2 regions of the Collimonas rhizosphaerae genome follow, and region 2 is predicted to be linked to the other one. Evidence: predicted binding sites of a transcription regulator. Region 2 holds the regulator's gene; the other holds the start of a gene.
What was found. Region 2 encodes FNR, which switches genes on or off when oxygen is low (the NO sensors DNR and NnrR bind a similar motif). Its sites were predicted from a motif close to TTGATNNNNATCAA; they were not measured.

Region 1 (15,358 bases), on a different contig from region 2:
GATGCGGCCGACGCCCAGGCTCCAGCCGATGCCGGTGGAGCGCAAGGTGGTCGGGTAGTAAGTGCCGGCCAGCGCATTGACCGCCGGCTGGCCGCCGACAATGCAGAAGCCGGCGACGAAGATGCTGGCGAACAGGAACAGCAGCGAAATCTCGGGACGGCCGATCAGGAACACCGCCAGGCCAGCCACCAGGAATACCGGGATCAGCACGCGGCGGAAGCCGGAACGGTCAATCAGCTGGCCCATGACCAGGGTGCCGAGCGTGCCGCCTATCTGCAGGGTGGTGCCGGCCATCACCGCGGTGGCGGTGGACAGGCCGGCGTCCTTGGCGATGGTCGGCAGCCAGTTGGAGAGGAAATACAGGTTGACCAGGTTCATGAAATTGATGATCCACAGCAGGATCGTGACCCTGGCCCTGCCTTCCTGGAACAGCTGCAGCATGGGCGCACCCTTGCCGGCCTTTTCGTTAACCACGTAGCGCGTATCCTCGCTGATAACGACATCGGAATCGATGCGGCGCAGCCACTTGCCGACCTGCTCCAGCTTTTTTCCACGCAACACCAGGAACTGCATCGACTCCGGCAGCAGGAAAATCATGAGCACGCCGATCACCAGCGGCACTAGGCCGCCGACATGGAATACCGACTGCCAGCCGAAACGCGGGATCAGCGCCGCCGACAGCAAACCTCCCAGCACCGCGCCCAGGGTGAAGCCGCAGGACACCAGCATCATCAGGGTGACGCGCTTGCGCAGCGGACTGTATTCGCCGGCCAGCGCCATCGCGTTCGGCATGATCGCGCCCAGCCCGAGGCCGGTAATGAAACGCAAGACGATCAGCTGCCCTACCGTGGCGGCCAGCGGCGTGAGCAGCATGCAGGCAGCGAAGAACAAAGTGGCGCAAATCAGCACCGGACGGCGGCCGATGCGGTCGGCCAGGATGCTGAAGGCAAGCGAACCGAGCAGCATGCCGAACAGGCCGGCGCCGAACACCGGCCCCAGGTTGGCCTTGGCGATGCCCCATTCCTGGATGATGGCGGGCGCCACGTAACCCATGGCCTGGACGTCGAAACCGTCGATGATCAGGCAGATGGCGCACAGGCTGAGCATGACGACCTGGAAGCCGCCGATGCGGCTGCGGTCGATCAAGGCGGGAATGTCTATCGGGCTGCTGTTTGTCGCGACGGCCATGCGTGTCTCCTGGGAAGTTGGCGTCGTATCAATACGATCTGGTTTTTGGCATTATCATCCTTTTTAATATTCAGAAAAATAGGCAATAATTAAAATCATTTTTTAATTAATTTAAATAATATAAAATCATCATCATGGACAGGCTGGAATCGTTAAGGGTGTTTTGCCAGGTGGTGGAACTGAACAGCTTCAGCCGCGCGGCTGAACAGCTGGAGATGTCGAACGCCACCATCACCAATCATATCGCCGCCCTCGAGCGGCATTTCGGCGTGCGCCTGCTGAACCGCACCACCCGCAAGATCTCGCTGACCGACGACGGCCATAGCTGCTACCAGCGCGCCCAGCGCCTGCTGGGCGACATGAGCGAGCTGGAAGACGGGCTACAAGGCCGGCGCGTGACGCCGCAAGGCATCTTGCGCGTCGACGTGCCGACCGTGATTGCGCGCATCTACCTGGCGCCGGCGCTGGCGCGTTTCAGCGCCATATATCCAGAGCTGTCGATCCGGCTCAATGTGGGCGACCGCATGGTGGACATGGTGGAAGGCCGCGGCGATGTCTGGATACGCATCGGCGAGCTGAAGGATTCCAGCATGGTGGCGCGCCGCATCTACCAGACCCGCAACCTGTGCTGCGCCTCGCCCGCATTCCTGGCGCAGCACGGCACGCCGCAAACGCCGCAGGAACTGCAGGATTTCCGCTGCCTGGCGTTCATTCATCCGAACAGCGGCCAGAACGTGCCCTGGACTTTCAGCAAGGGCAAGCAGGAACTGAGCTGGGCGCCACCCGGCAATATCGCGATCAACCACGCGGAAACCCTGATCCACGCGGCGGCCAGCGGCGCCGGCATCGTCCAGCTGCTGACGCTGTCGCTCAATCCGCAGATCCGCGACGGCCTGCTGGCGCCGGTATTGGCGGATTGGTCGACGCCGGGGCCGCCGGTGTCGGTGGTGTATCACCAGAGCCATCAATTGTCGGCCAAGGTCAGGGTTTTTGTCGATTTTGTTACAGAGCTGTTTGCCGCTATCGATTAGAGTTTCGTACCGTTTTGTTTTTTAGCCAGGAGAGAAGTCATGCATTGGGTCTATCTATTGATTGCCATCGTCGCCGAAGTGATTGCCACCAGCGCCCTGAAAGCGAGCGCCGAGTTCACGCGGCTGGTGCCGTCGATCGTGGTGGTGGCCGGTTACCTGACGGCGTTCTATTTCCTGTCGCTGACCTTGCGCACCTTGCCGGTGGCGATCGTGTATGCGATGTGGTCAGGCATCGGCATTGCGCTGATTGCGCTGGTCGGCTGGCTGTTCCTGAAACAGAGCCTGGATGCCGCGGCCCTGGCTGGCATCGGCCTGATTGTCGCGGGCGTGCTGGTGCTGAACATCTTCTCGAAGTCGGTGTCGCACTAACCCGCACCAAGCCGCGTCAGGCCGGCTTCATGCCTGCCACAGCGGCGCTTCGTCCATCAGCGCGATCTGCTCGCGCAGCTCCAGCACCCGATCCTGCCAGTAACGCTGGGTATTGAACCAGGGGAAAGCCACGGCGAAAGCCGGGTCGTCCCAGCGCCGCGCTATCCACGCCGCGTAATGGATCAGCCGCAAGGTGCGCAGCGCTTCGATCAGGTACAGCTCGCGCGTATCGAAATCGCAGAAATCCTCGTAGCCGGCCAGCAAGCTGCCCATCTGCTGCACCATGTCGCGCCGTTCTCCCGACAGCAGCATCCACAGATCCTGCACTGCCGGCCCCATGCGGCTGTCGTCGAAATCGACGAAATGCGGCCCGGCGTCGGTCCACAGCACATTGCTGCCGTGGCAATCGCCATGCAGGCGCAAGGCGCCGACGCTGCCGGCGCGCTCGAAACAGCGGCGCACGCCTTCCAAGGCCTGGCTCACGGTGCTGCGATAGGCTTCCAGCAGATCCTCCGGCACAAACCCGTTGGCCAGCAGGAAAGCGCTGGGTTCTTCGCCAAAACTGACGATATCCAGCGTCGGCCGGTGCTGGTAGCTGCTGAGTGCGCCGACTGCGTGGATGCGGCCGAGGAAACGTCCCAGCCATTCCAGCGTGGCGCTGTCCTCCAGCTCCGGCGCGCGGCCGCCGTGGCGTGGAAACACTGCAAAGCGGAAACCGTCGAACTGATGCAGGGTGCGGCCGTCCACGTCGGCCCAGGCGGCGACCACAGGGATTTCCCGCTCCACCAGCTCTTGCACGAAACCATGCTCTTCCAGGATGGCTGCGTCGCTCCAGCGTTGCGGCCGGTAGAACTTGGCCACCAGCGGCGGCTCTTGTTCCATGCCGATCTGGTACACGCGGTTTTCATAGCTGTTGAGCGCCAGCAGGCGGCCGTCGCCGTGCAGGCCGATGCTGTCGAGCGCGTCCAGCACGGTGTCGGGAGTCAGGGTAGAGAATGAGGCGGGGCTTGGGATTGTCATGTCGGCTATTGTAAGCGCCAGCGGCGCGCTCATCGCATCGATTACACTAATACTCTTGCATCGTTCACCATTGCCGGGAGCAGCTTGTGCCAGCCATCGCCCTCAACCATTACAACCTGCGCGCGCCGCGTGCGCTGCTATTGCAGCTGAAGGAATTCTATTGCGAGGTGATCGGCCTGGAAGCGGGTGCGCGGCCGCCCTTCGACAGTTTCGGATTCTGGCTGTACGCCGGCGACCAAGCCGTGCTGCACCTGAGCGAAGCGCGCGCCGGCGATATCAGGCATACCGATATCGCCACCACCTTCGACCATGTTGCCTTCAGTTGCGTCGATCCGGAAGAAATGGAAGCTTGCCTGCAGGCGCATGCGCTGCCCTACCAGGTGGCGTTTGTGCCGTCTGCGCAGCAAAAACAGATTTTCTTGCGCGACCCGGCCGGGAACGGGGTGGAACTGAATTTCGTGCATATAAGCTAAATCGCAAATCGCGCTTGCGGGGCGCTTCTACAGGCAACGTCGTTTTACGATATCGCTTCCTTGCCTGACAGTCCACGTCCCATGCATGCGTTATCGTCAATTATCGCCAGATTGCTGAGCACCGCGCTGCTTTGCTTCTTTCTCGGTCGGCCATCCATCGCAACAGCGGCGACACCCCCTGCAGCGCCGCCGCTGATGCTGGCCAATATTTACCATCCCGGCATAACCCTGGCCGATTATTGGATCAGCGAAAAACTCGACGGCGTGCGCGGCTACTGGGATGGCGAAAAATTGCTGACGCGCGGCGGCCAGCGGATCAACGCCCCACACTGGTTCACCGCCAACTGGCCGAAAACCGCGCTGGACGGCGAACTGTGGGCCGGCCGCCAGCAGTTCAGCCGCGCGGTTTCCACCGTACGCCGCGAAACGCCGGACGATGCCGCCTGGCGCCGCATGCGCTTCATGGTGTTCGACCTGCCGGCCCACCCCGGCACCTTCGAACAGCGCCTGCCAGCCTTGCAAGACATGCTCGCCAAACTTGCCGTGCCTTGGGTGCAGCCGGTGGAACAATTCAAGCTGGGCGACCACGCGACCCTGCAGCGCTTGCTGCAACAGACCGTCAAGCAAGGCGGCGAAGGCTTGATGCTGCACCTGGGCGCTTCGCTTTACCGCACACAACGCAGCGACGACCTGCTCAAGGTCAAAACCCATGAAGATGCCGAAGCCGCGGTCATCGGCCATCTGCCGGGCAACGGAAAATACCAGGGCATGCTTGGCGCCCTGCTGGTGGAAACGCCGGACGGCCGGCGCTTCAAGCTCGGCAGCGGCTTAAGCGACCTGCAGCGGCGCCGGCCGCCGCCCTTGGGCAGCGTCGTGACTTACCGCTTCCGCGGCTTGAATGACAGCGGCATCCCGCGCTTCGCCAGTTTCATGCGCGTTTATGAACCGTAATTGCGGCGCCATGCCGCATCGAGCTACAGGGCCATGCGTTCTTCCTCATGCGTGGGCACGAATGAAGACGGCGAGTCGAGGATGGATCCTCGCCTCAGCTGGCGGCAGGATGCTAGATCGGCCGGGGTTAATGCTCTGTTTTTCATATAAGATGGCCTGATCTGGATAGACTTGTTACAGGATAAATGATTGTACGCAGGCAAGCAGCTCGAATATTTTCCAGCCCGCGGCCATTTCAATCGTAAAATCCGTATCCCATTTCCATCGTAAATTTAAGCGGCCATTTCCATGAATCTCGACGAACCCCTCTCAGACAAAGAATTTGACGAACTGGACGACTTCCTGTTGTCCGATCGCTGCGCTGAAGACAGCATGACCATGGATACCCTGCACGGCTACCTGACGGCGCTGGTGATCGGCCCGGAGCAGGTGCTGCTGGGCGAGTGGCTGCCGCACGTGTGGGGACCGTCGCTGAAAGACGCGCCGAAATTCAAGTCCGACAAGGAATATGAAAAAATCGTCGGCCTGATCGCGCGCTACATGAATGAAATCGCGGTCACGCTGGAAGTGGCGCCAAAAGAATACGAACCGCTGTTTTGCGAACAGGAATACGAAGGCAAGTCGCTGCTTGACGGCGAAGCCTGGACCTGGGGTTTCTGGGAAGGCATCAACCTGCGCGCCAAAGCCTGGGAGCCGATCTGGCATTCCAACCTGGCGCAGGTGGTGCGGCCAATCTACCTGCTGGGCGCGGAAGAGCTGGAAGAGGAAGAAATGGCGCTGCGCGACGATCCGGTGCAGCGCCACAAGCTGGCGGTGGAAGTGGAAGCCGCGATTCCGGAAATCTACCGTTACTGGCTGCCGCACCGCAAGTCCGCGGTCAAGACGATACAGCGCGAGGCGCCGAAGGTCGGCCGCAATGACGAGTGCCCTTGCGGCAGCGGCAAGAAATTCAAGAAATGCTGCGGTATCGATTCAAAGGAAGATTGAGCGAAGACGCATCAGGCAAGACAGCGGGCGGGCAGGATAGCCACCCGCCGCAGTGTTATTCCTTGATGAAATGCTCGCGGTAATAGCGCAGTTCTTCGATAGATTCGATGATGTCCGCCAGCGCGGTATGCTTTTGATGCTTCTTGAAACCGCTGGCCAGTTCCGGCTTCCAGCGGCGGCACAGTTCCTTCAAGGTCGACACGTCCAGGTTGCGGTAATGGAAAAACGCTTCCAGCTTGGGCATGCCGCGCGCCATGAAGCGGCGGTCCTGGCAGATGGTGTTGCCACACATGGGCGACTTGCCGTTCGGCACGTATTTCTTCAGGAACTCGATCAGGGCCAGTTCAGCCTCGCTTTCGGTCACGGTCGAGTTTTTGACTTTCTCGATCAGGCCCGAACGGCCGTGGGTGCCCTTGTTCCAGGCATCCATGCCGTCCATGATCTCGTCCGGCTGGTGGATCGCAAACACCGGGCCTTCGGCCAGGATATTCAGTTGCGGGTCTGTCACCACCACCGCCACTTCAATGATGCGGTCGCTGTCCGGGTTGAGGCCGGTCATTTCCATGTCGACCCAGATCAGGTTGAATTCATTGGGCCGCACCGGCGCTGCCGGGGCTGCGGTAGTGGCGGCGATGGTAGTGGATACGTCGGCGGCTTGTGACATAATTGTTCTCTTCGTTATATTTAGCTAAGACAGGCCCGGCATTTGTTTGCGCAAGCCATAAGCGGCTATTTTCTCACATAGGGACTACATGTCTTCATTTGCATTTTCGGTTTTGTTTGTGGTTTTCCTGGCGATCACCCTGGTGGTGCGCTTTTGGCTGAGTTCGCGCCAGATCCGCCATGTTTTGGCCCATCGCAGCGCGGTGCCGGCCGAATTCGCCGAAAAGATCCCCCTGGCGGCCCACCAGCGCGCCGCCGACTACACCGTCGCCAAGACCAAATTCGGCCTGTTTTCGATGCTGGTGAGCGCCGCCGTGCTGATCGGCTTCACCCTGCTCGGCGGTTTGCAATGGCTTTCCGGCGTCATGTTCAGCTGGGCCGGCCCGGGCATGGTCTACCAGTTGAGCCTGCTGGTGGCGTTTGCCCTGATTTCCGGCCTGATCGACCTGCCCCTCGATTATTACAAGCAATTCGTGCTCGAAGCCCGTTTCGGTTTTAACAAGATGACGGTCAAGCTGTTCTTCACCGACATGCTGAAAAACACCCTGATCGGCGCCGCCATCGGCCTGCCGCTGATCTGGGTGGTATTGCAGCTGATGGCGAAATCGGGCGGTCTCTGGTGGTTCTACGCCTGGCTGGTGTTCAGCGCTTTCCAGCTGCTGATGCTGGTGCTCTACCCGACCGTGATCGCGCCGCTGTTCAACAAGTTCACGCCGCTCAGCGACGACAGCCTGCGCGACCGTATCGAGGGCCTGATGAAACGGGTCGGCTTCGCTTCCAAGGGCTTGTTCGTGATGGACGGCTCCAAGCGCAGCGCCCATGGCAATGCCTACTTCTCGGGCTTCGGCGCCGGCAAGCGCATCGTTTTTTTCGACACCCTGCTGGCGCGCCTGGCGCCGCATGAGATCGAAGCAGTGCTGGCGCACGAGCTGGGTCACTTCAAGCTGAAGCACATCGTCAAGCGCATCGTCGTCATGTTTGCGCTTTCGCTGGCCTTCCTGGCTTTACTCGGCTACCTGAAACAGCAGCTCTGGTTCTATACCGGCCTCGGCGTCAATCCGCTGCTGCTGCCCGACCTCAGCAATAACGACGCGATGGCGCTGATCCTGTTCATGCTGGCGCTGCCGATCTTTACCTTCCTGCTGTCGCCGCTGTCGTCGATCAGTTCGCGCAAGCATGAATTCGAGGCCGATGCCTTCGCCGCCCGGCACACCGACGCCAACGACCTGGTGACCGCGCTGGTCAAGCTGTATGAAGACAACGCCTCGACCCTGACGCCGGATCCGCTGCACTCGGCGTTTTACGACTCGCACCCGCCGGCCTCGGTGCGCATCAACAAGCTAGCCAACAAGTTATCGGCCGCCCATGGCTGAGCACAACAAGCAGAACGGCAAGCAACATGGCAGCCAGGCCGGCAGCGGCCTGGTGATCGCCGCCCACGGCCGGCACTACCTGGTGCAAGGGACTGTAGAAGGGAAGTCGCTGAAATTGCAATGCGTCACGCGCGGCAAGAAAAGCGATGTCGCCGTCGGCGACCGCGTGCAGTTGAAACTGACCTCGCCCAACCAGGGCGTGATCGAAGCCATCGATGAGCGCCGCAGCCTGCTGTACCGTTCCGACCAGTACAAATCCAAGCTGCTGGCCGCCAACGTCACCCAGCTGTTCATCGTGGTGGCGACCGAGCCTGGTTTTGCCGACGACCTGATTTCACGCGCGCTGGTGGCAGCCGAAGCGGCCGGCGTCACCGCCCACATCGTGCTGAACAAGACCGATATCGTCGATGCGCTCGAAAAAACCCGGCAGCGCCTGCAGCTGTATGCCGTCCTCGGCTATCCGGTGCATGAAGTGTCGGCGCGCGCCTTCCCGGAACAGACCTGCGCCACGCTGGCGCCCCTGCTGGCAGGCCAGTCGACCATCCTGATCGGTCAGTCCGGCATGGGCAAGTCGTCGCTGATCAATCTGATCGTGCCGGACGCCGACATCGCCGTGCGCGAAATTTCCGCCGCCCTCGATACCGGCAAGCACACCACCACTTTCACCCGCCTGTACGAAATGGATGCGGCCGACGCCAGCCTGGACGGCCATCCCGCCAACATCATCGACTCGCCCGGCTTCCAGGAATTCGGCCTGTACCAGCTGAGCGAAGGCATGCTGGAACGCGCCTTCGTCGAATTCTCGCCCTACCTCGGCAAATGCAAGTTTTACAATTGCCACCACCTGACTGAACCGAGCTGCGCCGTGCTGGAAGCCGTCAAGGAAAACAAGATCGCGACCATGCGCCATCAGCTGTACGTGCAATTGCTGCATGAATCGTCGCAAAAGCTGTATTAATTGCCAAAAACACCATATTTTGACAGGTATCTTTTCTACTGAAATCCCTTATAATTGAAGCACTTATTTCATTTCTAAGCCAATCTCAGGTAGCAGGGAAAACGGCAGCGCGGCAGTTGAGCAGTTGTTTTAAAAATGGAATTCCAACTATCGGCGGCAGTCGCCACAGCGGCCGCCGTTTTCATTTATGGCAATCAAACACTACCTGCAGTTTTCTGATTTTTCGCTGGACGAATACGAGTACGTGATTGAACGTAGCCGTCTCATCAAACGCAAATTCAAGAATTACGAACCGCACTACACGCTGCTCGACCGCACGCTGGTGATGGTGTTCGAGAAAAACTCGACCCGCACCCGCCTCTCGTTCGAAGCCGGCATGCACCAGCTGGGCGGCGCCGCCATCTACCTCAATACGCGCGACAGCCAGCTCGGCCGCGGCGAACCGGTGGAAGATGCGGCGCAGGTAATGTCGCGCATGTGCGACGTGATCATGATCCGTACTTTCGGCCAGGACATCATCGAGCGTTTCGCCACCCACTCGCGGGTGCCGGTGATCAACGGCTTGACCAATGAGCAGCATCCCTGCCAAGTGCTGGCCGATGTCTTCACCTACATCGAGCACCGCGGTTCCATCGCCGGCAAGAAGGTGGCCTGGGTCGGCGACGCCAACAACATGCTGTATTCCTGGCTGCAAGCAGCGCAGGTATTCGGTTTCCACGTCAACGTCTCGACCCCCAAGGGCTACGATATCGATCCCGGCCAGGTAGCCGCCGACAACCAGCGCTACACCTTCTTCGCCAATCCATCCGATGCTTGCGAAGGGGCCGACCTGGTGACCACCGATGTCTGGACCAGCATGGGTTACGAAGATGAAAACGCAGCGCGCCTGAAAGCCTTCGACGGCTGGATCGTGGACCAGGCCAAGATGCAGCGCGCCCAGCCGGACGCCTTGTTCATGCACTGCCTGCCGGCGCACCGCGGCGAAGAGGTTTCGGCCGAAGTGATCGACGGCCCGCAATCGGTGGTCTGGGACGAAGCGGAAAACCGTTTGCATGTGCAAAAGGCGCTGCTGGAATATCTGGTGCTCGGAAAAGTCGATTAACGGTACAAACAGTACAACCCCAGTCACAACAACCCACGTAGAAATATCATGTCCAATATCCTGCAATCCGTTCCAGTCAACGAAAAAGTCGGCATCGCCTTTTCAGGCGGCCTCGATACCAGCGCCGCGCTGCACTGGATGCGCCAGAAAGGCGCCATTCCCTACGCCTATACCGCCAACCTGGGCCAGCCCGACGAGCCGGACTACGACGCCATCCCCAAGAAAGCCAAGGCCTACGGCGCTGAACTGGCGCGCCTGGTCGATTGCCGCGAACAGCTGGTGGCCGAAGGCATCGCTGCACTGCAGAGCGGCGCCTTCCACATCTCCACCGCAGGCGTCACCTACTTCAACACCACTCCGCTTGGACGCGCTGTCACCGGCACCATGCTGGTGGCCGCCATGCGCGAAGACAAGGTCGACATCTGGGGCGACGGCAGCACCTTCAAGGGCAACGACATCGAGCGCTTCTACCGCTACGGCCTGCTGGTCAATCCCAACCTGCGGATCTACAAGCCCTGGCTGGATGACCAGTTCATCCAGGAACTGGGCGGCCGCAAGGAAATGTCGGAATTCATGATCGCGTCTGGCTTCGATTACAAGATGTCGGTGGAAAAAGCCTACTCGACCGATTCCAACATGCTCGGCGCCACCCATGAAGCCAAAGACCTCGAGTACCTGAACAGCGGCATGAAGATCGTCGAACCGATCATGGGCGTCGCCTTCTGGCGCGACGACGTCGAAGTCAAGCGCGAGGAAGTCACCGTGCGCTTTGAAGAAGGCCGTCCGGTTGCCCTCAACGGCGTCGCGTTTGCCAGCCAGGTCGAGCTGATGATGGAAGCCAACCGCATCGGCGGACGCCACGGCCTGGGTATGAGCGACCAGATCGAAAACCGCATCATCGAAGCCAAGAGCCGCGGCATCTATGAAGCGCCGGGCCTGGCCCTGCTGTTCATCGCCTACGAGCGTCTGGTCACCGGCATCCACAACGAAGACACCATCGAGCAGTACCGCGAAAGCGGCCGCCGCCTGGGCCGCCTGCTGTACCAAGGCCGCTGGTTCGACTCGCAGGCGATCATGCTGCGCGAGACGGCGCAGCGCTGGGTGGCGCGCGCCATCACCGGCGAGGTCACGATCGAGCTGCGCCGCGGCAACGATTATTCGATCCTCAACACCGAGTCGGCCAACCTGACCTACCATCCGGACCGCCTGACCATGGAAAAGGGCGCGGGCGCCTTCACGCCGCAAGACCGTATCGGCCAGCTGACCATGCGCAACCTCGACATCAGCGATACACGCCAGAAGCTGGCGATCTATCAAAGCACCGGCCTGCTGGCATCCAGCAACGCCGTATCGCTGCCGCTGCTCGACAAAGACGCAGAGTAAATCCACGGCAGCGGCAAATAAGCCGCCAGCACAGGCGTGACACAGAACCGGCTTTGCGCCGGTTCTTTTTTTGTCAAAGATCCTCCAAGGAACACCCCGGCAGGCATGGCCACAGGCAAAATGTCGCTTGGGTCAAATGCAGGCGCAATTGCGCAACGGGTTTATCCTAGGACCAATTACCGCGGTACCGACAATCAACCCAGATAAAAGCATGAACATTCTTTCACTTGATTCATTGGCCGCTTATTGGTCCGGCCCAGAGGTCGGAGCTAACGTCCTCATGTTTCTCAATTTGCTGGGAGCCTTGTTCCTGGGGGCGCTGGTCGGTTACGAACGCGCCTATCATGGCCGCGCCGCCGGCATGCGTACTTACGGCCTGGTATGCATGGCTTCGACCGCCCTGACAGTGTTCGCCGGATATCCGGCGCTCTGGTATGGCGGCCACTCCGGCTTGCCGATCAATCCGGATCCAACCCGGGTAGTACAAGGAATCGTCACCGGCATCGGTTTTCTCGGCGCCGGCGTCATCATGAAAGAAGGCTTGAATATCAGGGGGCTCACTACGGCGGCGTCGATCTGGGCAGCCTCGGCGATCGGCGTCCTGGTGGGCGTCGGTTTTTACATGGCGGCAATATCGCTCACGCTGCTGTCCGCCATCTGCATGGTGTGGATAGCCAAGCTTGAATACTGGCTGCCGTCGCGCGCCGGCGTAGCCATCCTGGTTGAGTTCGAAAAAGGTTTTGTCCCGCACGAAGAAGCGCTGCGCAAGGTGGCTTTGGAGCATGGCTACGAGATTGCCAAGGATTCGTTGTCCATCAGCTCGCACGACAGGCATGCAAAATGGCATTTCATCGCCTTCGCCATCGACAGCAAAAAAGGCTCGTCGGTCTCGGAACTGGCACGCATGATGAATTCTTACGAAGGAGTGGAGAATTTTGATTTGACCCACTGCCGCAACTGAGCTGCGGTTCCAGATCACGGTGAATGTCGTCGCATCGCTGCATCCAGATACAGCGAATATCACGCAAAAGCGGGTTGGCTGCAGTTGACTTCGAGGACATGGGCCTGACGCCGGCGCACGCTTATTTGATCAGCGTCACCGGCACATGAACCAGATGAATCACTTTGTTCATGATCGAACCAAGGATCAGGTTGCCCAAAGCTCCCCGGCCATGGGTGCCCATGACAATGCAGTCGCACTTCTGCTCCTGGACATAGTCAACGATGCTCTTCGCAATCGGACCGATGCGGGTGCTGGCGATGTAAGGGACCTCGGCCTGTTCCAGAATCCGCTTGACGGGATTCAATACTTCATCGGCCGCTGCCGTTTCAATTGCCTTGATTTTTTCGAGAGACAGGTAAGCCTGGATTTTCCCGTCAAGATGTTCTTGCACGTTCAGCAAATGAATCTGTGCGGCTGTGTCCCCCTTGACCATCGAGCTCGCATATTTCACAGCCCTTAAGGCATAGTCCGAGCCGTCAACCGGAATCAATATTTTTTGCATTTTTGCACCTCGTCCACCAAAATCCCGGCGACATGATCACATCCGCAATCGTGGGTATCTTGTTAGGAAGATTAGCAGTTTGGATGTAAAGATTGTGTAAATAGTCGGGTTGATTGTGTAGACGGAACGTAAAATATGATTTGCATCAAAAATCCCGTACACATAAAGCCAGCATCGATCTGTTCAAGCTGCCAGTTCTAATAAGCACCATTAAAACAATGGGTTATAAAAACCAACCATGAGAAAGCATCCTTAAGTCATGAGCACTCAATTCGACAATGTATCCGTACTAAAGCAAGCCAGCGTCTACTTTGACGGCAAATGTGTTTCCCACACGGTGGTTTTCGCCGACGGCAGCAAGAAGACGCTGGGCGTGATCCTGCCGTCGTCGCTGACTTTCAGCACCGGCGCTGCCGAAATCATGGACATCACCAGCGGCAGCTGCCGCGTGCGCCAGAAAGACCAGCAAGCCTGGACCACATACAGCGACGGCCAGAGCTTCGATATCCCGGCCAATTCGAGTTTTGATATCGAGACGCTGGAAACGGTGAACTACGTCTGCCATTACGCCTGATACGCCAGGGCAAAAAAAACCCGCGATGCGGTTGCATTGCGGGTTAAATCCATTACCTTAGGGAGTGTTGGATATGAGGCATAACAGAGTTTAATTCCGTTATGTGACCCAATAATGACACATTAAGATACAAAGCGCTTGCGCCTCATACAAAAATCGGTTCCGGCTCCAGCGCCACCCCAAACTTCCCCATCACATCAGCTTGCACCGCCTGCGCCAGGCGCACCACATCCTGCCCGCTGGCGCCGCCGCGGTTGACCAGCACCAGCGCCTGTTTTTCATAGATGCCGGCTGCGCCGAGGCTTTTCCCCTTCCAGCCGCATTGATCGATCAGCCAGCCTGCAGCCAGCTTGTAACTGCCGTCCGGCTGTTGATAATTCACCAATTGCGGATGCTGCGCCAGCAAGGCCGTACGTTGCGCCGCCGTAACAACAGGATTCTTGAAAAAACTGCCGGCATTGCCGACTACCGCAGGATCCGGCAGCTTGCGGGTGCGGATTGCGATCACCGCATCGCTGATATCGCGTGCGCTCGGCTGCGCCAGTTTGCGTGCGTCCAGCTCTTGCGCCACATCGGCGTAACGCAGGTCGGGCTGCCAGCGCTTGGGCAAGGCGAAGGTAACGTCCGTCACTATGGCCCGGTCGCGCAGACTGTGCTTGAACACGCTGTCGCGATAGGAAAAAGCGCAAGCGTCCCGGTCCAGCGCCAGGATTTCGCCGCTTTCCATATCGATGGCGGTCAAGGCATGGAAGCGCTCTTGCAGCTCGATGCCGTAGGCGCCGATGTTCTGGATCGGCGCGGCGCCGACGCTGCCGGGAATCAGCGACAGGTTCTCCAGTCCGGCCAAACCCTGCGCCAATGTCCACAGCACCAGCTCGTGCCAGTTCTCGCCGGCGGCGGCGCGGACATAGACAGCATCGTCATCCTCGCCGGCAATTTCCCGGCCGCGATTACACATATGCAACACCAGCCCCGGGAAATCCTGGGTCAGCACCAGGTTGCTGCCGCCGCCCAGCACCAGGCGCGGCAAACCCGATGTAACAGCGTCGGACCTGAGCGCCTGCAGGGTTTCCAGTGAAGTAACCGGCAGATAGGCATGCGCCTTGGCGTCGATACCGAAGGTATTGTGCCGGCGCAGCGAAAAATCGAATTGGAGCGGAAGCTGGGAGATAGTCATAGCACCGGGATTATAAAGTAAGTAACCACCGCCAGCGGGCAGCCAGGCGCCCGGAGCCAGGCAGACCGGCAAGAAAATAGCGCGGCCGGACCGACACCTCGGGTTTCTTGTCCGCTAAAATGCGCATAGCTTGACGGCCGCGCCAGCCACCGGTTCCGCGGCCGGCTTTGTTTGAACATATAGAAGGAATATCACCATGCCATCATTTGATACCGTATCGGAAGCCAACCTGGTTGAAGTAAAAAACGCCAACGACCAGGCCAACAAGGAAATCTCGACCCGCTTCGACTTCAAGGGCAGCGACGCCCGCATCGAATTGAAAGAGCGCGACCTGACCGCCTATGCCGACTCGGAATTCCAGCTGAGCCAGGTGCGCGATGTACTGACCGCAAAACTGGTCAAGCGCAATGTCGACACCCGCTTCCTCGACATCGGCAAGATCGAAAAGATCGGCGGCGACAAGGTCAAGCAAGTCATCAAGATCAAGAATGGCATCGAATCCGAAGCGGCCAAGAAGATCGTGCGCATCGTCAAGGACAGCAAGATGAAAGTCCAGGCCAGCATCCAGGGCGACGCCGTACGCATCACCGGCGCCAAGCGCGAC
Region 2 (15,358 bases):
ATGCGAGCGTGGAAGCGACGCGCGCCGTCAGCGCATCGATCCCGCTGCTGCAGCAGGCCGATCTGGTGCAGGTTGTGGTGCTTGGCAGGGGCAATCCATCCGGCGCCCATGGCGAGCAGCCGGGGGCCGACATCGCCCTTTACCTGGCGCGCCACGGCATCAAGGTCGAGGTCTCGGAACAGGCCATGCCGAAAGATATCGATACCGGCAATGCATTGCTGTCACATGCTGCGGATTTCGGCGCCGACCTGATCGTGATGGGCGGATACGGCCATAAGCGCTTCCGCGAAATCATGCTAGGAGGCGTGACCCAGACGGTTCTGGAGTCGATGACGGTCCCGGTTATGATGGTGCATTAGGGGATATGCGCTCTGCCACCGGTATGGCAGAGCGCTTTGCTTCAGGAGTCGGATGCCGTCATCCGCCCCACGCGCCAACCTCGGCAATCACCATCTTATCGATTACCCGCGTCACGCCCGACGCCGCCGCGGCTGCCTGTAATGCAGCGTAACGCTCCGACCATGAACGTACCGGCCCGGCAAGCGTCACCTGGTCGCCGTTGACGACGACGGTAAGGCGTTGCGTTTCTATGTGAGCGCGCCGTTGCAAAGCGGCTTCGATCTTGACCTTGACGTCGCTCGGCAGTACGGCAGGTTTGACCGTGATCTGATTGCTGACGCCAGTCACTCCCATCAGGTTGCGGATCGCCTTTCCTGCAGCCACGCGCTGGTAATCCCGCTCCAGTTCGCCGCTCAGCGTCACCCATCCGTCTTCCACCATGACATGCACCCTGCCCGGCGGCACCAGGACGTTCCATTCCAATGCAAACTCGGAGGCGCACACGATTTCAGCATCTGTCCGCTCGCTTGTCCCGGACAGCCGGACATCAAGTTCAACGGCGACGCCCTTGACGCCCGCAACCCGCAGCGCCGCGTGTTCGGCGGCATATTTCTCGGCATAGCTGCCCAGATGCCCGCCCAAAGTCACCACGCCATCCTTGACTTCGACGCCAATCTCCGTGTCATTGATAGACGGGTCCCATTCCAGCTCATCCATGACGTCCTGCCTTAACTGTCGATCGCTTTTCATCTCGTTCCTCCATTATCGGTTTGACATGATGTTCCGTAACCCACGCTCAGGACCGCGCCGGTCCAAGGTAGTCTCCACCGACTATCGATGCGGAACCCGCGCGCGGCGCTTGATTGCGCGTCCTGAAACCATCATAGATGCGGCAGGAAGCAGGGATTTGATGCACATCAAAAAAAATGGACAGCTGTCACTATTGACAGGTCCAGCCACGGAAAAATCAGGAAAGCGGCAATTAATTCATTCCATTGCGGCTGGCGCTGATTTGTATATCCTTCACATACGGTGTACATTCATCAGCAAGATTTCGATACAATGCGCTCCATGGCTTTGCGAACGCCGCAGCGGCAGATATGTATGTGCGAAACCGATAGCCAATCAATGATGAATGCGGAATATCCCCACCAACCATGAATACGCCGTTTTCCAGAGTGGCCTCGCCGCTCCTCAATATCCCCGTGCTGAAGGCAAGCTGCGCGGGCTGCAGCCTGCACCAGCTGTGCCTGCCGATGGGGCTGGGCAATGCCGACATGGATCGCCTCGACCAGATCATCGGACGCGGACAGCGGATCCAGCGCGACCAGCATTTGTACCGGATGGGGGACCCGTTCAAGAACCTTTACGCCATCCGTTTCGGCCACTTCAAGACTTGCCACATAAGCAATAATGGCGAAGAACAGATTACCGGCTTCCAGATGGCCGGCGAATTGCTCGGCATGGATGCCATCAGCTCCGACCATCACCACTGCGACGCCGTCGCGCTGGAAGACAGCGAGGTCTGCGAGATTCCATTTACGCGGCTGGAAGAACTGTTCAGCCATATCCCGACCCTACTGCATCATTTCCACCGCATCATGAGCCAGGAAATCACGCGCGACCAGAATGTCATGCTCCTGCTTGGCAACATGCGCGCCGAACAGCGCTTTGCCGCTTTCCTGGTCAACCTGTCCTCACGCTACCTGGCGCGCGGCTACTCCTCCACCAATTTCCAGTTCCGCATGTCGCGGGAGGACATCGGCAATTACCTTGGCCTGACTATCGAAAGCATCAGCCGGCTCCTTTCCAGTTTCAGGGTTAAAGGCTGGATCGCCGTCGACAAACGGGAAATCCAGATCCTGGACCTCACGAAATTAAAAGAGATCGCGCTTGGCGGCGAAGCGGCGCTGATGGCAAAAAAAACCGGCAAGCCGGCCGGCCCGGCGACCGCTAAAACCTGAGCTCGCGCTATCAGCGCTGCAACCCGGGCCGAAGATCCAGGCGCAGCCACATGGTGTTGCTGCGCTCCAGCGGTTTCACCTCGAAGCCAAGCTTCTTTACCAGATGCAGGATGCGGACATTGTGCGGCAGCGCTTCGCCGATCATCTCGCGGGTGCCATGGCTGCGGCAATACGCAATCAATTTTGTCATCAGCACCTGGCCAAGCCCCAGTGCTTTCAGGTCAGAACGCACGATCACTGAAAACTCCGCCTGGATATTGTCCGGATCCGCCACCACCCTGGCTACGCCGAGCGTCTCGGCGCTACCGTCGCCGCTTGGCCTGGTCGCAATGAACGCCATTTCACGGTCGTAGTCGATCTGCGTGAAACGCGCCAGCTGCGACGGCTGCAAGGCGCGCATGCCGACGAACATGCGGTAACGCACATCCTCCGGATCAAGGGCGTTGAAGAACGCCACATGCGCCTCGCCGTCTTCCGGCCGGATCGGCCGCAGCAGCAGCGGCGCGCCCTGCCAGCAAACGATTTCTTCCAGGTCATCCGGATAGGGGCAGATCGCCAGCCGCTGCAGGCCGCTGCCGGCCTCGCTCGGCTGCACCCTGGCATGCGCGTACATGCCGGCCATTTCTTGGCCGCCTGGCGACGGAAAGCCGATTTCAAGCTCGGCCAGTTCGGGAATATCGGTCAGCAAGCGCGAGACCTTGAGCAGGACCTGGCAAATCTGGTCCGCACCGGGGGCGGATTGTTGCAGCCCGTCGTCAGCCAATCCCGCCACGCCGCCATGCGCGGCCATGTCACGCGCCAGCACCAGGTTCAGGGGCGGCAAGCCTGCGCTTGTCTCCGTCCGGCCATCTTTCCCGCTCTGCCTGAGGACGACAGCCGGGCCGAATACAGGATCGATGGCAAGGCCGATTGTCAGTGCGGTGGCCTCAGGCAGAGCGTCGCTCGCCTGAGGCGCCTCCTTTACCGCGATGCCGTAAGCGGCTAGCAGCGTGCCGGTGTCGGCCGCCGACAAATGCTGCCGGCTGTCACGCAAGGCAACCTCGACAATCCCGTTCGCGGCCACCCGGTCCACGATGAAACCGGCCGATGCCGACGGCGGCACCTGCATCAGCAGATTCTGGTTGCGCCGGAAATCCACCATTTGCATGAAGCCGCATACCGCTGAATCCGGCGTCGCATAGGCGGGAATGCCGGCCGCCGCGCAAATCTGCCGGGCCGGATCCAGCGAAGCGCCGCCCAGCCAGCAAGAAAGAATGTTGCGTTCACTTTTCGTTCGTACGGAAGCGATGGCATTGGCGATCTCCGTGCAGGACTCCAGTGCGCTCGGCGCATGGATGACAAGCAAGGCGTCCGCGCCGCGCTCGGCCGATACGGCTTCCATCACCTGTCCGTACAGCAGCGCAGACGCATTGGCCGGCAGCGCGACAGGAACAGCGTTGCTTCCCGCTGCCGGCAGGAGCAGCTTAAGTTTCCCCACCGTCTCGCCCGATAACATCGCTGGCTTGCCGCCGCTGCGCACCAGGGCGTCGCAAGCCATCAAACCCGGTCCTCGACCATTGCCAATCACCAGCAGCCGGCGGCCGTCGAGCGGACGGATCCGCGACAGGGTTTCGACCGCGCTGAACAGGTCTTCGGTAGAAAAGACGCGCAGCATGCCAGCCCGGCGCACCGCGGCGTCGAAGATCGCATCCGGGACGGCGCCGTACAGGCCGCTCCTGAGCACCAAGACCGGCCTGTTGCGGGCGGCGGCGCGGGCGGCCGACATGAACTTGCGTGCATGCGGGATATGCTCGACGCACAGCAATATCGCCTGCGTGCCGGCATCGCCGGCCAGGAAATCGAGCATGTCGCCGACGTCGACATCGGCGCTGCCGCCCAGCGCAACCACCTTGGAGAAGCCAATACCCTGCGAACTTGCCCAGTCGGCCATGCCGCAAGCCAGCGCGCCGGATTCTGCCAGCAATGCTATCCGTCCTGGCAGCGCTCCGCCGGCAACCAGGCTGGCGTTAAGCGCGACTGCCGGCGCCATGATGCCGGCTGAACCTGGGCCGATCATGCGCAGCAAATACGGACGCGCCGCCTGCAAGGCGGCTTGCAGCAAGCCGCCGTCGCTGACGGCCGCCTCGCCCATCACGATAACCGCCTTGCTGCCCAGGGTGCCCAGCTGGCCGATGATCCTGGGCACCGTGGCCGCCGGAGTACAGATGACGGCCAGCTCAGGCGCTGCCGGCAATTGATCCAGTTTGCGAAAGGTCTTGATGCCGTCCAGCAGGTCATACTTGGGATTGACCGGAAAGATTTGCCCCTTGAAACCTCCCCGCACTATATGCCGCAACACGCATGTCCCTATGCTCTTCGGCTTTTCAGAAGCGCCGATAACGGCAATCGACTGCGGCTCGAAAAAATACTGCAGGTTTCTTGCGCTCACGCGTATCCTCCCGGGCTAGCCGCGTTCACCCAGCAAATCCGCGACGGCAGCCGCAACCGGCTTTGCCATGTCAATCCGGTTGCTCGAATGGGCGATCGTATTGCAGCTGACGATACGCTCGACGCCGGCTACCTGCAATGCGATATAGCCGTCTCCCGCAAACAGGGGATGGACGGCGATGCATACCGGCGGCGCCATGCCTGCGGCCTTGACCTGCTTGACCGCCGCAACCATGGTGCGCGCAGTGGAGACGATATCGTCGACCAGGACCGGCGTGCGGCCGCTCCACTCCGCCACATCGGGAATGGATACTTCGACCTCGCTGTCGCCGCGCCGCTTCTTGTGCAATACCGTATGCGGGCACCCCGCCGCGGCTGCCACCGCGGCTACCCATTGTTCGCTTTCCGCGTCCGGGCCGATGATCACCGGCAGCGCCACGTTGGCGACAATCCACTTTGCCAGCTCAGGTGCCGCATGCACAACGCGGCTTGGAACCGTATAGATTTCGGCCAGGTCGCGATACCGGTGCAGATGCGGATCGACCGTCACCAGCCAGTCGCAGCAACTGGAGATCAGGCGCGCGAAATGACCGGCGGTCACGCCCTCCTGCTCCATGAAGCGCGCATCTTGCCGCATGTAAGGCAGGTAGGGGATGACCAGGCCGACGCTGCGGGCGCCCAGTTCGCGGGCAACGCTGGCGGCCAGATACAGTTCCATGATCTTGCCGTCAGGCCGGTCCAGCGCACATGCCAGCACCACATGGCGCCTATCGACGGCGGTCATGAAGCGCGGACAGGACTCTTTGTCCGGAAAATGATGCATCTGCATGTCGCCAATTTCGGCAGTTAACATACTGCGCAGCTGCGAGGCAAAGCCGTCGTTGCCTGGCATCGAGAAAAGTACGGGTCTCATCAAACCTCCTGTAACGAAATCAAGTTTTCCTGGGCCTCGGCATACGCACGCGCATAGGCCAGCTCCCTCGGCGACTCGGCATGGATGGTCAGGTACGGCTGCCCGATCTGGTAGCCGGCAAACAGGATCGTATTGCGCGGATCAGGGGCAAAGGCCTTCAAATATTGGATTTTCATTGTGGTTTTCTTTCTGCCGGTTCAAACGTGTTTCAATTTCTTGCCGGCGTTCTCTGGATCGTTGCCGCGGCTTTCAGCACGCGGAGACTTCAACTCTTTGTGCAATAACGAAATCTCCTTGCGCAGCATGCGCATATCGGCATGGAGTTCGCGCTCCAGGCGCTGTTCGTCCTCACCCACCAGCATGGCGGATATGTTGGCTGTGACCACTGAAAATAAGGCGTAACCCAGCAATACAATGAAAGCAGCAAAAATCCTGGACGCCGGTGTCGAGGGAACCAGGTCGCCATACCCGACTGTTGCCCCGGTAATGAAAGCCAGCCAGACACCGTCGGCGTAGGTATGGACCCGCGGCTCCAGCCACAGGAACCCGGCGCCTGCCACGGCAAGCACGGCGACGGCGAATGCAACTACGTGCAGCAGGCGGCACGACACGACATACTTTCCCGACAACATCAGCAAGCGGAAGAAGACGATGGCGCAATAGCCCATCCGCAAGACCCATTCAAGCATGGGCCAGGGAGGATTGCCTGGCCAAACGCTGAGGACTGCGCCGACAAAAATCACTCCGTCCAGCAGCACCGCACCTCCGCGCAGGCCCTTCATCTTGTCCCGTCGCAGCAGGTCGGCGCCAACCAATGCCGCGACGACCACATAAAGCCCGCTGCCGAGGCTGCGGTAAAGCGGCCCCATTCCTGCCAAGATCAGGTAAAAAGCAGGAATCGACAACAGCAGCGCGGCTGGCATCAAGACTTTTTGTTGCCAAACCGGTGTCGGATTTTTCATGGCGCTTTAGCCCTCGCCAAAACCAAGAGGGCAATCATGTTGTTTTGTGAATATTGACGCAGATCTCTGGAAACAACTTGCGCTGGATCAAAAACGCGCTCGAATTTCCCCGTCCGCAGACTGGAACAGTCGCCGCCGTGTTTTATCTACGTCAACCACGTCAGCGATAGCGCTACATCGTCAATCGTCCGCCGGTTTCATTGCAACCGGATCCAGGTCGACGCTAGCCTGTTGCGGCCAGGACCAGTTGGCATGCAAGCGCCAATCGCGATGCGCGTCTTCAATCAGGATCCGCCAGCGCGCCTTTTCCAGTTGCGGCAAACGCACCGAGAAATTACCGTTGACATCCGGCCGCACAAACAGGGTGATATCTTTACCGGGCAAGGTCGAATGAATAAGGCGCAACTGCAAGCCAGGCATCGCTTCAGGCGCCATGTCCGAGGCTGCGGCCTGGCCGCCGGCATGGCGCAAGACCCCGCTCATTACGCCGCTTTTCGCGTCATAGCGCAGGTTCCCGGCGATGCCGCGCCGTATTGCTTCCTCATCGCGCCGCAGATCCTGGTTGATCGCATTGCCCTCCTTGTAGTAGTCATCTTCCACCAGCGCATCTTGCCGGGAAAATGCCAGCCAGCTGGTATAACTGGCCGCCGCCACCACCACCAGCGGACCCAGCATCAGCAGCCACGGCCAGCGCTGGGCGTACCACGGTGCGGAGACAGTAGATAGCCTGGTCATCAAATGTGCTTGGTTTTTCATCGTTATCCCGTTCGTCTTGTGTAATCCATGCGGGTTCCTGGCCGTTTCATCCAGGTATGTAAAACACGGCCTTTTCATTCACCTGCGACCTCGCGCCATCGAGCCCCTGCAGCCTGAAAGAAATGCTGTTGGAGCCGGGCCTGCCCTGCCCGTGCGGCACTCTTACCCGCACAGGAACCAGGCGCGTCTCAGTGGCGGCGAGCGTCACCTCGCTATCGCCGGAAAGCGCGATGCCATCGATGCCAGTCACGCTGATCTTGTAACGATGCGGCAATTCGTCGGTATTGATCGCCTGCAGCCGATAGACATTCTCAACCATGCCTTCTTCGACTTCCCGACCCATGGAGCCACGGTCCCGAATCACATCTATCTTGAGCGGAACCCTGAGTATCAGCGAGCCAAGGAAAATTGCCGCGATCACCAGCAGCGCCGAGCTGTAAATCAGCACGCGCGGGCGAAAAACCCGGCGCAGGATGGCAGCCGCCGGTAAATTCTCCGCCATCGCATGTTCCGTTGAATAACGGATCAATCCACGCTGCGCACCGATCCGGTCCATCACCATATTGCAGGCATCGACACAGGCTGCGCAACCGATGCACATGTATTGCAGGCCGGCCCGGATGTCGATCCCGGTCGGACAAACCTGCACGCACATGCTGCAATCGATGCAGGGCGAAGACGCCGGTTCCGGTGTTTTCCGGTAGCGGCTGGTGCGCGGCTCGCCGCGCGCCGCATCGTAGGTAACGATCAAGGAATCGCGATCGAACATGGCGCTCTGGAAGCGTGCATAAGGACACATGTATTTGCACACCTGTTCTCGCATCCAGCCCGCATTGCCATAGGTTGCGAAGCCATAGAACATGACCCAGAACCATTCCCACGATCCCAGGCTGAGCACGCTTGCTTCACGCGCAAGATCGCGGACAGGCGTGAAATAGCCGACGAATGTAAAGCCGGTCCACAACGCCACGGCGACCCAGGCCAGGTGCTTGCCGCTTTTGCGCAACAGCTTGTCGGGCGACCACCCCTGCCGGTCGAGCCGCATGCGCGCGCTGCGCGGTCCTTCTATCCGGCTTTCTATCCACAGGAATATCTTGGTGTATACCGTTTGCGGGCAAGCGTAGCCGCACCAGACGCGGCCGGCGATGGCTGTAAACAGGAACAGCGAGAACGCGCAGACAATCAGCAGCACCGCAAGATAGATAAAATCCTGCGGCCACAGCACAACGCCGAACAAATAGAATTTGCGCGCGGCCAGGTCGAACAGCACTGCCTGGCGGCCATTCCACCTTAGCCACGGCATGCCATAAAAAACCAGCTGCGTCAGCCATACGCATAACCAGCGCAGCGTGGCGTAACGCCCGCCCACATCGCGCGGATATATCTGCTGCCGCGCCTGGTACATCCTGACAACGGCAGTCTTGGGAGAAGAATCACGCGTGCTCATGGCTGGCTACCGGGTGTATGGTCATTGCGAGGCAGCAGCCGGGCGATCAAGTGCGGCTACGCTACCGGGATGGTTCGACAAGCTCCACACATAAGCGGCGAGTACATGCACCTTCGGTTCGCCGAGGAAGTCCTTGAACGACGGCATGGTGTTGTCGCGTCCCTTGCGGATGGTTTCCATGATGGTGTCGGCGCTGCCGCCGTACAGCCAGATCTTGTCGCTCAGGTTAGGCGCGCCGATGGCCTGGTTGCCGATGCCGCCGGGTCCATGGCAGCCCATGCAGGCGGCAAACTTCGGCTTGCCGAAAATCGCCTTGATCGGATCGTGGGTCGAGCCGGACAGGCTCAGCACATAATGTGCGACGTTCTCGACATCTTTGTCGCCCCCCAATGCTTCGCCCATGGGCGGCATCACGCCACGGCGCCCCTCCATGATGGTGGCCTTGATGGTTTCCGGCGCGCCGCCATGCAGCCAATCCTGGTCGGTCAGGTTGGGAAAGCCTTTATTGCCGCGTGCATCGGAGCCGTGGCATTGCGCACAGTAAGTCAGGAACAGGCGTTCACCGATCGCATGGGCCTGCGGATCGGCGGCGACGGTTTTCAAGTCCTGATGCAGGTATTTGCTGAACATGGGACCGTAGTCGGCATCGGCTTTCTTCAACTCGTCCTGATAGGCGCCGCTGGATTTCCAGCCAAGCTGGCCGGCGAAGCTGCCGAGGCCGGGATACAGCACCAGGTAAGCCAGGGAAAAGACGATGGTCACGTAGAACAGCCACATCCACCAGCGCGGCAAGGGATTGTTCAATTCCCCCAGGTCGTCGTCCCAGACATGGCCGGTGGTATTGTCGGCGGGATCCTGCCCCGCTTCAAGCGTGACCCTGCGGCTGCCCTGCATCCACAGCAGCACGCCGCAGCCGAAGATGCTCAGTATCGTCAATATGGTGATATAGGGACTCCAGAATCCATCGGTAAAATCAGCCATGGCGACGCTCCCTGGCATCGAGTTCCGCCTTCACCTTGGCGAATTGCTCCTGGTCGTCGGCGAAAGGCAATAGCGCCGCCTCGTCGAAATCGTCGGGACGCCGCCGAACGTAGCTCCACCAGACAATGCCGATGAACGTGACAAAGCTGATCACGGTAATGATGCTGTGCGCATCGATCAGTATTTTTTGGATGGCCATGATTATCTCTCCGCCTTGATTTGTATGCCCAATCCCTGCAGATAGGCAATCAGCGCATCTTGCTCTGTCTTGTCTTGCAACGCCGCGGGCGCGGCGGCGATCTCGGCATCGGTGTAAGGATCGCCAAGGCGCTGCAGCGCGCGCAGGTGCGGCACGATATCGTCAGGAACCAGGCGCGTCGATTCCAGCCACGGATAGCCCGGCATGTTCGACTCCGGCACCAGGTCGCGCGGATTGCGCAGGTGGGCGCGGTGCCATTCGTCGCTATAGCGGCCGCCGACGCGCGCCAGGTCCGGGCCGGTGCGCTTCGATCCCCATTGGAACGGCCGGTCGTAGACCGATTCGCCGGCCACCGAATAGTGGCCATAGCGTTCGGTTTCGGCCCGGAATGGCCGGATCATCTGGGAATGGCAGTTGTAGCAGCCTTCACGTATGTAAATGTCGCGCCCCGCCAGCCTCAACGGCGAATACGGCCGCAGGCCGGTAATCGGCTGGGTAGTCGACTTCTGGAAAAACAGAGGCACGATTTCTGCCAGGCCGCCGACGCTGACAACCAGGATCACCAGCCCGATCAACAGCCAGTGATTTTTTTCTATCGATTCATGTGAAAATTTCATGCCAGTGCCCCAGGTTCAGAATGGATCAGCCGTTTCATAGGACCTCCGCCGCCTCAGCCACCGCCGTGGCCGCAGGCGCCAGCGGCGCCACGGGATGAATGCGCGGCACGGCAATGCGCGTATCCACCGGGAAGCTGTAGCGCATGGTCTTGAATACGTTGAAAGCCATCAGCAGCATGCCGCCCAGGTACAGCAGGCCGCCAAAGAAGCGAATCACGTAATAGGGATAAGTAGCCTTGACCACCTCAACGAAGGCGTAAGTCAGCGTGCCATCGGGATTCACCGCGCGCCACATCAAACCCTGCATCACGCCGGCAATCCACATTGCAGCGATATACAGGACGATGCCGATGGTGGCCATCCAGAAATGCAGTTCGATCATTTTCACGCTCCACATCTGCTGCTTGCCTACCAGGCGCGGAATCAGGTAATACATCGAACCCATCGTGATGAAGCCGACCCAGCCCAGGGCGCCGGAATGGACATGGGCGATGCCCCAGTCGGTGTAGTGCGACAAGGCATTGACGGTCTTGATCGCCATCATCGGCCCTTCAAAGGTCGCCATGCCGTAGAACGACAGCGACACCACCAGGAATTTCAAGATGGGATCGGTGCGCAGCTTGTGCCAGGCGCCCGACAAGGTCATCATGCCGTTGATCATGCCGCCCCAGGACGGCGCCAGCAGGATCAGCGAAAACACCATGCCCAGCGACTGGGTCCAGTCCGGCAATGCGGTGTAATGCAGATGATGCGGGCCTGCCCACATGTAGGTGAAGATCAGCGCCCAGAAATGCACGATCGACAGCCGATAGGAATACACCGGACGCTCGGCCTGCTTGGGGATGAAGTAATACATCATGCCGAGGAAACCCGCGGTCAGGAAAAACCCCACGGCATTGTGGCCGTACCACCACTGGATCATCGCATCCTGCACGCCGCTATAGGCAGAGTAGGACTTGGTCAAGGTAGCCGGCATCGCCATGCCGTTGACAATGTGCAAAAGCGCTACGGCGATGATGAAAGCGCCGTAGAACCAGTTGGCCACATAGATATGCGCCACCTTGCGCTTGGCCAGCGTACCGAAAAACACCACGGCATACGCCACCCAGACCACGGCCAGCAGGATAGCGATCGGCCATTCCAGTTCGGCATATTCCTTGCCGCGGGTGTAGCCCATCGGCAGGGTTATCGCCGCCAGCACGATCACCAGCTGCCAGCCCCAAAAGGAGAATGCGGCCAAGCCATCCGAGAACAGGCGCACCTGGCAAGTCCGTTGCACCACATAGTAGGAAGTTGCCATCAGCGCGCTGCCGCCGAACGCGAAGATCACCGCGTTGGTATGCAAGGGCCGCAGCCGGCCGAAGCTCAGCCAGGGAATATCGAAATTCATTGCAGGCCATGCCAGCTGTGCGGCGATCAGCAGGCCGACCAGCATGCCGACCACTCCCCACACGATCGTTGCAATCGAAAACTGCTTGACGACCTTATAGTTGTAGCTAAGCGCTTTTCCCACGTTCCTCTCTCCCCAAGATGCCACTGCAATGGAGCGAGGTTAAATGGCTGCAGGAAGTTGTTCTTTGATATGAATCAAATAGCGCTGCATTGATGGAGATTATTTCGCGGCGCCGTTGTCGGGCGGCGAATCGGAAACGGCCTTTTCTGGCGGCCCGGGACGGTCGTCGTCCAGCAGGATCCTCATCGCGGGACCGACCATGTCGTCGAACTGGCCGCTGTCGGAAGCCCGGATGAACACCCAGATCGCCAGGAACACCAGCACGGTGCTGATCGGGATGAGCAGATAAAGCGCTTCCATATCCATGCCCCTATATCTTGTTACGCAACCGCAACGCGTTGAGCACCACCAGGGCGGAACTGAACGACATGCCTGCCGCCGACAGCCAGGGATTGAGCAAGCCCAGCGCAGCCGCCGGGATAGCCAGCAGATTGTAGACTGACGCCCAGGCCAGGTTCTGCCGGATCACGTGCATGGTTCTCGCGCCGAGCCTGGCGGTATCTGCCAACGTCGATAATCGATCCGACAGCAGCACCGCATCGGCATGGACCTGGGCCAGCGCGGCGCCCGCTCCCATGGCAAAGGAAACGTCGGCGGCAGCCAGTACGGCGGCATCGTTCACGCCGTCGCCTATCATGGCGACGATCTCGCCGCGCCGCTGCAAGGCTTGCACGAATGCCAGCTTCTGCGCCGGCAAATGCGCGCCGTAAGCGTCATCGATATGCAATTCACGCGCTACATGCTGCGCCACATGGCTGTCGTCGCCGCTCAGCAATATCGCCTGCTTGCCTTGGCGCTGGAAATAGGCGACGGTCTGGCGGGCGTCTTCCCGTATCGCGTCGGCCAGGTCGAAACGCGCCAGCCATTCGCCGTCCCGGCCAAGAAACACTGGCGTCGCCGTCGCATCGCTGGGCGTTGCGGCGGGCGTCGCGGTACCGGCCAGTCCTGCCACGAACGACGCTGAACCGAGTCGATACAGGACGCCGTCGAACTCCGCCTGCACACCCTCTCCCGCCACCTGGCTGACTGCCTCGACGCGCAATGCGGCCGCTAGTGCCGACATGCCGCGGCTGGCATCAACGATGGCCGCCCCCAGAGGATGGGCGCTGGACATTTCCATTGCCGCAGCTATCTGCAGGCATCGCTCGCTGGCGCTGCCGCCCAGTACTGCAATATTTTTCAGCACCGGCTTGCCCACGGTGAGCGTGCCGGTTTTATCGAAAATGATGTAGGTCGCCCGGTGCAGTGTTTCCAGCACATGCGGCTGCACGATCACTATGCCGCTGCGCAGCAGCCTGTCGGTGGCCGCCGCCAGCGCCGACGGTGTCGCCAGGGACAAGGCACAAGGACAGGACACCACCAGCACCGCGATTGCGATCGGCCACGCACGCGCCGGGTCCAGCCATTGCCAGGCGCAAAACGCCAGCAATGCGCACAACAGCAGGGCCGCCACAAACCAGCCGGCGACCTGGTCGGCCCATTGCGCCATGCGCGGCTTGCACTGGACCGCCCGCTCTGCCAGCTTGAGCAGCGCTGACAAGGTGCTTTCGCGCGCTACCCGGCTTATCCGCAGCACCATGGCCTGCCCGCAATTGACCGCGCCGCCGGGCAAGGCGTCGCCGGCAGCACAAGGCAGAGGCTTGCTCTCGCCGCTCAGCAAGGAAACGTCAATCCTGCTGCTGCCGCTCAGCAAAACGCCATCGGCAGCGATCACTTCGCCCGGCTTGACCAGGATCAGGTCGCCTTTGGCCAATCTTGCGGCGGCAACCACTTCGCCGTCCATCGCGCGCGGGTAGTCAAGCAGGCGGGTAGCGGAACCAGGCAATGCCTGCTGCAGGCGCTCCAGCGTCGAGGCCGCCTTGCGCCGCGCCGTCAGCTCCAGGTAACGGCTGCACAACAGGAGGAAAACGAACATGGCGACGGTGTCGAAATAGACTTCGCCGGAACCGCGCACGGTCGCCGCTGCGCTGCCGGCAAACGCTGCCGCCACGCCAATCGCTACCGGCAGGTCCATGCCGAAATGGCGCGACTTGATGCCGATCCAGGCGCCATGCAGGAAAGGCAGCGCCGAGTAACACAGCACCGGCAAGGTCAGCAGCAGGCTGGCCCAACGCATCAGCTGGAGCTGCGCATGGTCGATGCTGCCTGCCGCGGCGAAATAGGCGGGAGCCGCGTACATCATGACTTGCATCATGCACAGCCCGGCGATGAACGTCTGGCGGAACAGGCGCTTGCCGGATTTGCGCAGCTGCTCTCCTTGCCTGGCCGCATCGAACGGGTAGGCGCTGTAGCCAATCTCGTGCAGCGCATGCAGGATATCGCTGGGCTTGCATTGCGTCTTGTCCCAGCGCACATGCAGGCGCTCGCTGGCCACATTCAGGCTGGCCAGCTGCAGCCCCGGCAAGCGCGCCAGCCGTTGCTCAATCAGCCAGACACAGGCCGCGCAACGAATCCCTTCCAGCGCCAGGGTCGCTTCCAGCAGGCCGGCAGCCGGGCCGGCAGGATCCTCAAGCACGGTGGCGAATTGCGAATAACCGTCTTCGTCGTCATACAGCTGCAGTTCCGGCGGAACCAGCCCATCGCCATCGATACGATTGGAAAAAGTCGTGCGAGAGACGTAATAATCGGAGTAGCCGCTGTCGGCAATGGTTTGTGCAACCGCTGCGCAGCCCGGGCAGCACATCGCGCGCGGCAGCTGTCCGATCATGACGGACCAGCGCGGTCCTGTTGCAGATGGCGGCAACGGCAGGCCGCAATGAAAGCAGTTGCCGGAGGCTGGCTCGGGAGCAGCTTTCGACGAGGGCGCAGAGGTCGGCGCCAGGCCGATCGAGGCGGTAGTCAACGCCATGCTCCCGCCGCGCCGAGACAGAGCGCATCAAGCCAGCCCAGCGACAGTCCGTTGGCCAGCCGGAAAATGCCCGCCAATCCGAACAGCAACACAATAAAGCCGCCGGCGATACGGACCCGCTGATCGAGCAGCCAGGTTTTCAGGCGCATTCCCAGCATGCCGAGCATCAATAGCATAGGCAAGGTTCCCAACCCGAACGCCAGCATCACCGTCGTGCCGGATATCGCATCGCCGCTTAGCATTGCTGTCAGCAGTACGCTGTAGACCATGCCGCATGGCAGCCAGCCCCACAAAGCGCCCAGCATCAACGCCTTGGCCGGACTGTCCATCGGCAGCAACAACCTGATGGCCGGCTGCAAACGCCGCCAGGCAACCTGCCCGAGCGCTTCCAG

Region 1: the regulator FNR is predicted to act here: its motif matches at 13,139-13,152, upstream of V8G57_RS22495 (universal stress protein).

What each region holds. Positions count from the first base shown of each region.
Region 1 is NZ_JBANDC010000021.1:7,704-23,061, forward strand. Features, by position in the region: gene V8G57_RS22430 (MFS transporter) at 1-1,188, opposite strand, end outside; gene V8G57_RS22435 (LysR family transcriptional regulator) at 1,323-2,219, shown strand; gene V8G57_RS22440 (DMT family transporter) at 2,259-2,588, shown strand; gene V8G57_RS22445 (serine/threonine protein kinase) at 2,616-3,608, opposite strand; gene V8G57_RS22450 (VOC family protein) at 3,695-4,081, shown strand; gene V8G57_RS22455 (DNA ligase) at 4,163-5,032, shown strand; gene V8G57_RS22460 (UPF0149 family protein) at 5,321-6,019, shown strand; gene orn (oligoribonuclease) at 6,075-6,683, opposite strand; gene V8G57_RS22470 (M48 family metallopeptidase) at 6,772-8,055, shown strand; gene rsgA (ribosome small subunit-dependent GTPase A) at 8,048-9,013, shown strand; gene argF (ornithine carbamoyltransferase) at 9,201-10,115, shown strand; gene argG (argininosuccinate synthase) at 10,164-11,498, shown strand; gene V8G57_RS22490 (MgtC/SapB family protein) at 11,779-12,459, shown strand; gene V8G57_RS22495 (universal stress protein) at 12,581-13,003, opposite strand; gene ppnP (pyrimidine/purine nucleoside phosphorylase) at 13,263-13,577, shown strand; gene murB (UDP-N-acetylmuramate dehydrogenase) at 13,723-14,754, opposite strand; gene V8G57_RS22510 (YajQ family cyclic di-GMP-binding protein) at 14,951-15,358, shown strand, end outside.
Region 2 is NZ_JBANDC010000019.1:69,577-84,934, reverse strand. Features, by position in the region: gene V8G57_RS21825 (universal stress protein) at 1-359, shown strand, start outside; gene V8G57_RS21820 (BON domain-containing protein) at 418-1,089, opposite strand; gene fnr (fumarate/nitrate reduction transcriptional regulator Fnr) at 1,497-2,303, shown strand; gene V8G57_RS21810 (bifunctional acetate--CoA ligase family protein/GNAT family N-acetyltransferase) at 2,314-4,731, opposite strand; gene V8G57_RS21805 (ribose-phosphate pyrophosphokinase) at 4,747-5,643, opposite strand; gene V8G57_RS21800 (hypothetical protein) at 5,643-5,819, opposite strand; gene V8G57_RS21795 (potassium channel family protein) at 5,841-6,605, opposite strand; gene V8G57_RS21790 (FixH family protein) at 6,786-7,340, opposite strand; gene ccoG (cytochrome c oxidase accessory protein CcoG) at 7,408-8,808, opposite strand; gene ccoP (cytochrome-c oxidase, cbb3-type subunit III) at 8,830-9,789, opposite strand; gene V8G57_RS21775 (cbb3-type cytochrome oxidase subunit 3) at 9,782-9,988, opposite strand; gene ccoO (cytochrome-c oxidase, cbb3-type subunit II) at 9,991-10,605, opposite strand; gene ccoN (cytochrome-c oxidase, cbb3-type subunit I) at 10,640-12,118, opposite strand; gene ccoS (cbb3-type cytochrome oxidase assembly protein CcoS) at 12,218-12,418, opposite strand; gene V8G57_RS21755 (heavy metal translocating P-type ATPase) at 12,429-14,966, opposite strand; gene V8G57_RS21750 (sulfite exporter TauE/SafE family protein) at 14,957-15,358, opposite strand, start outside.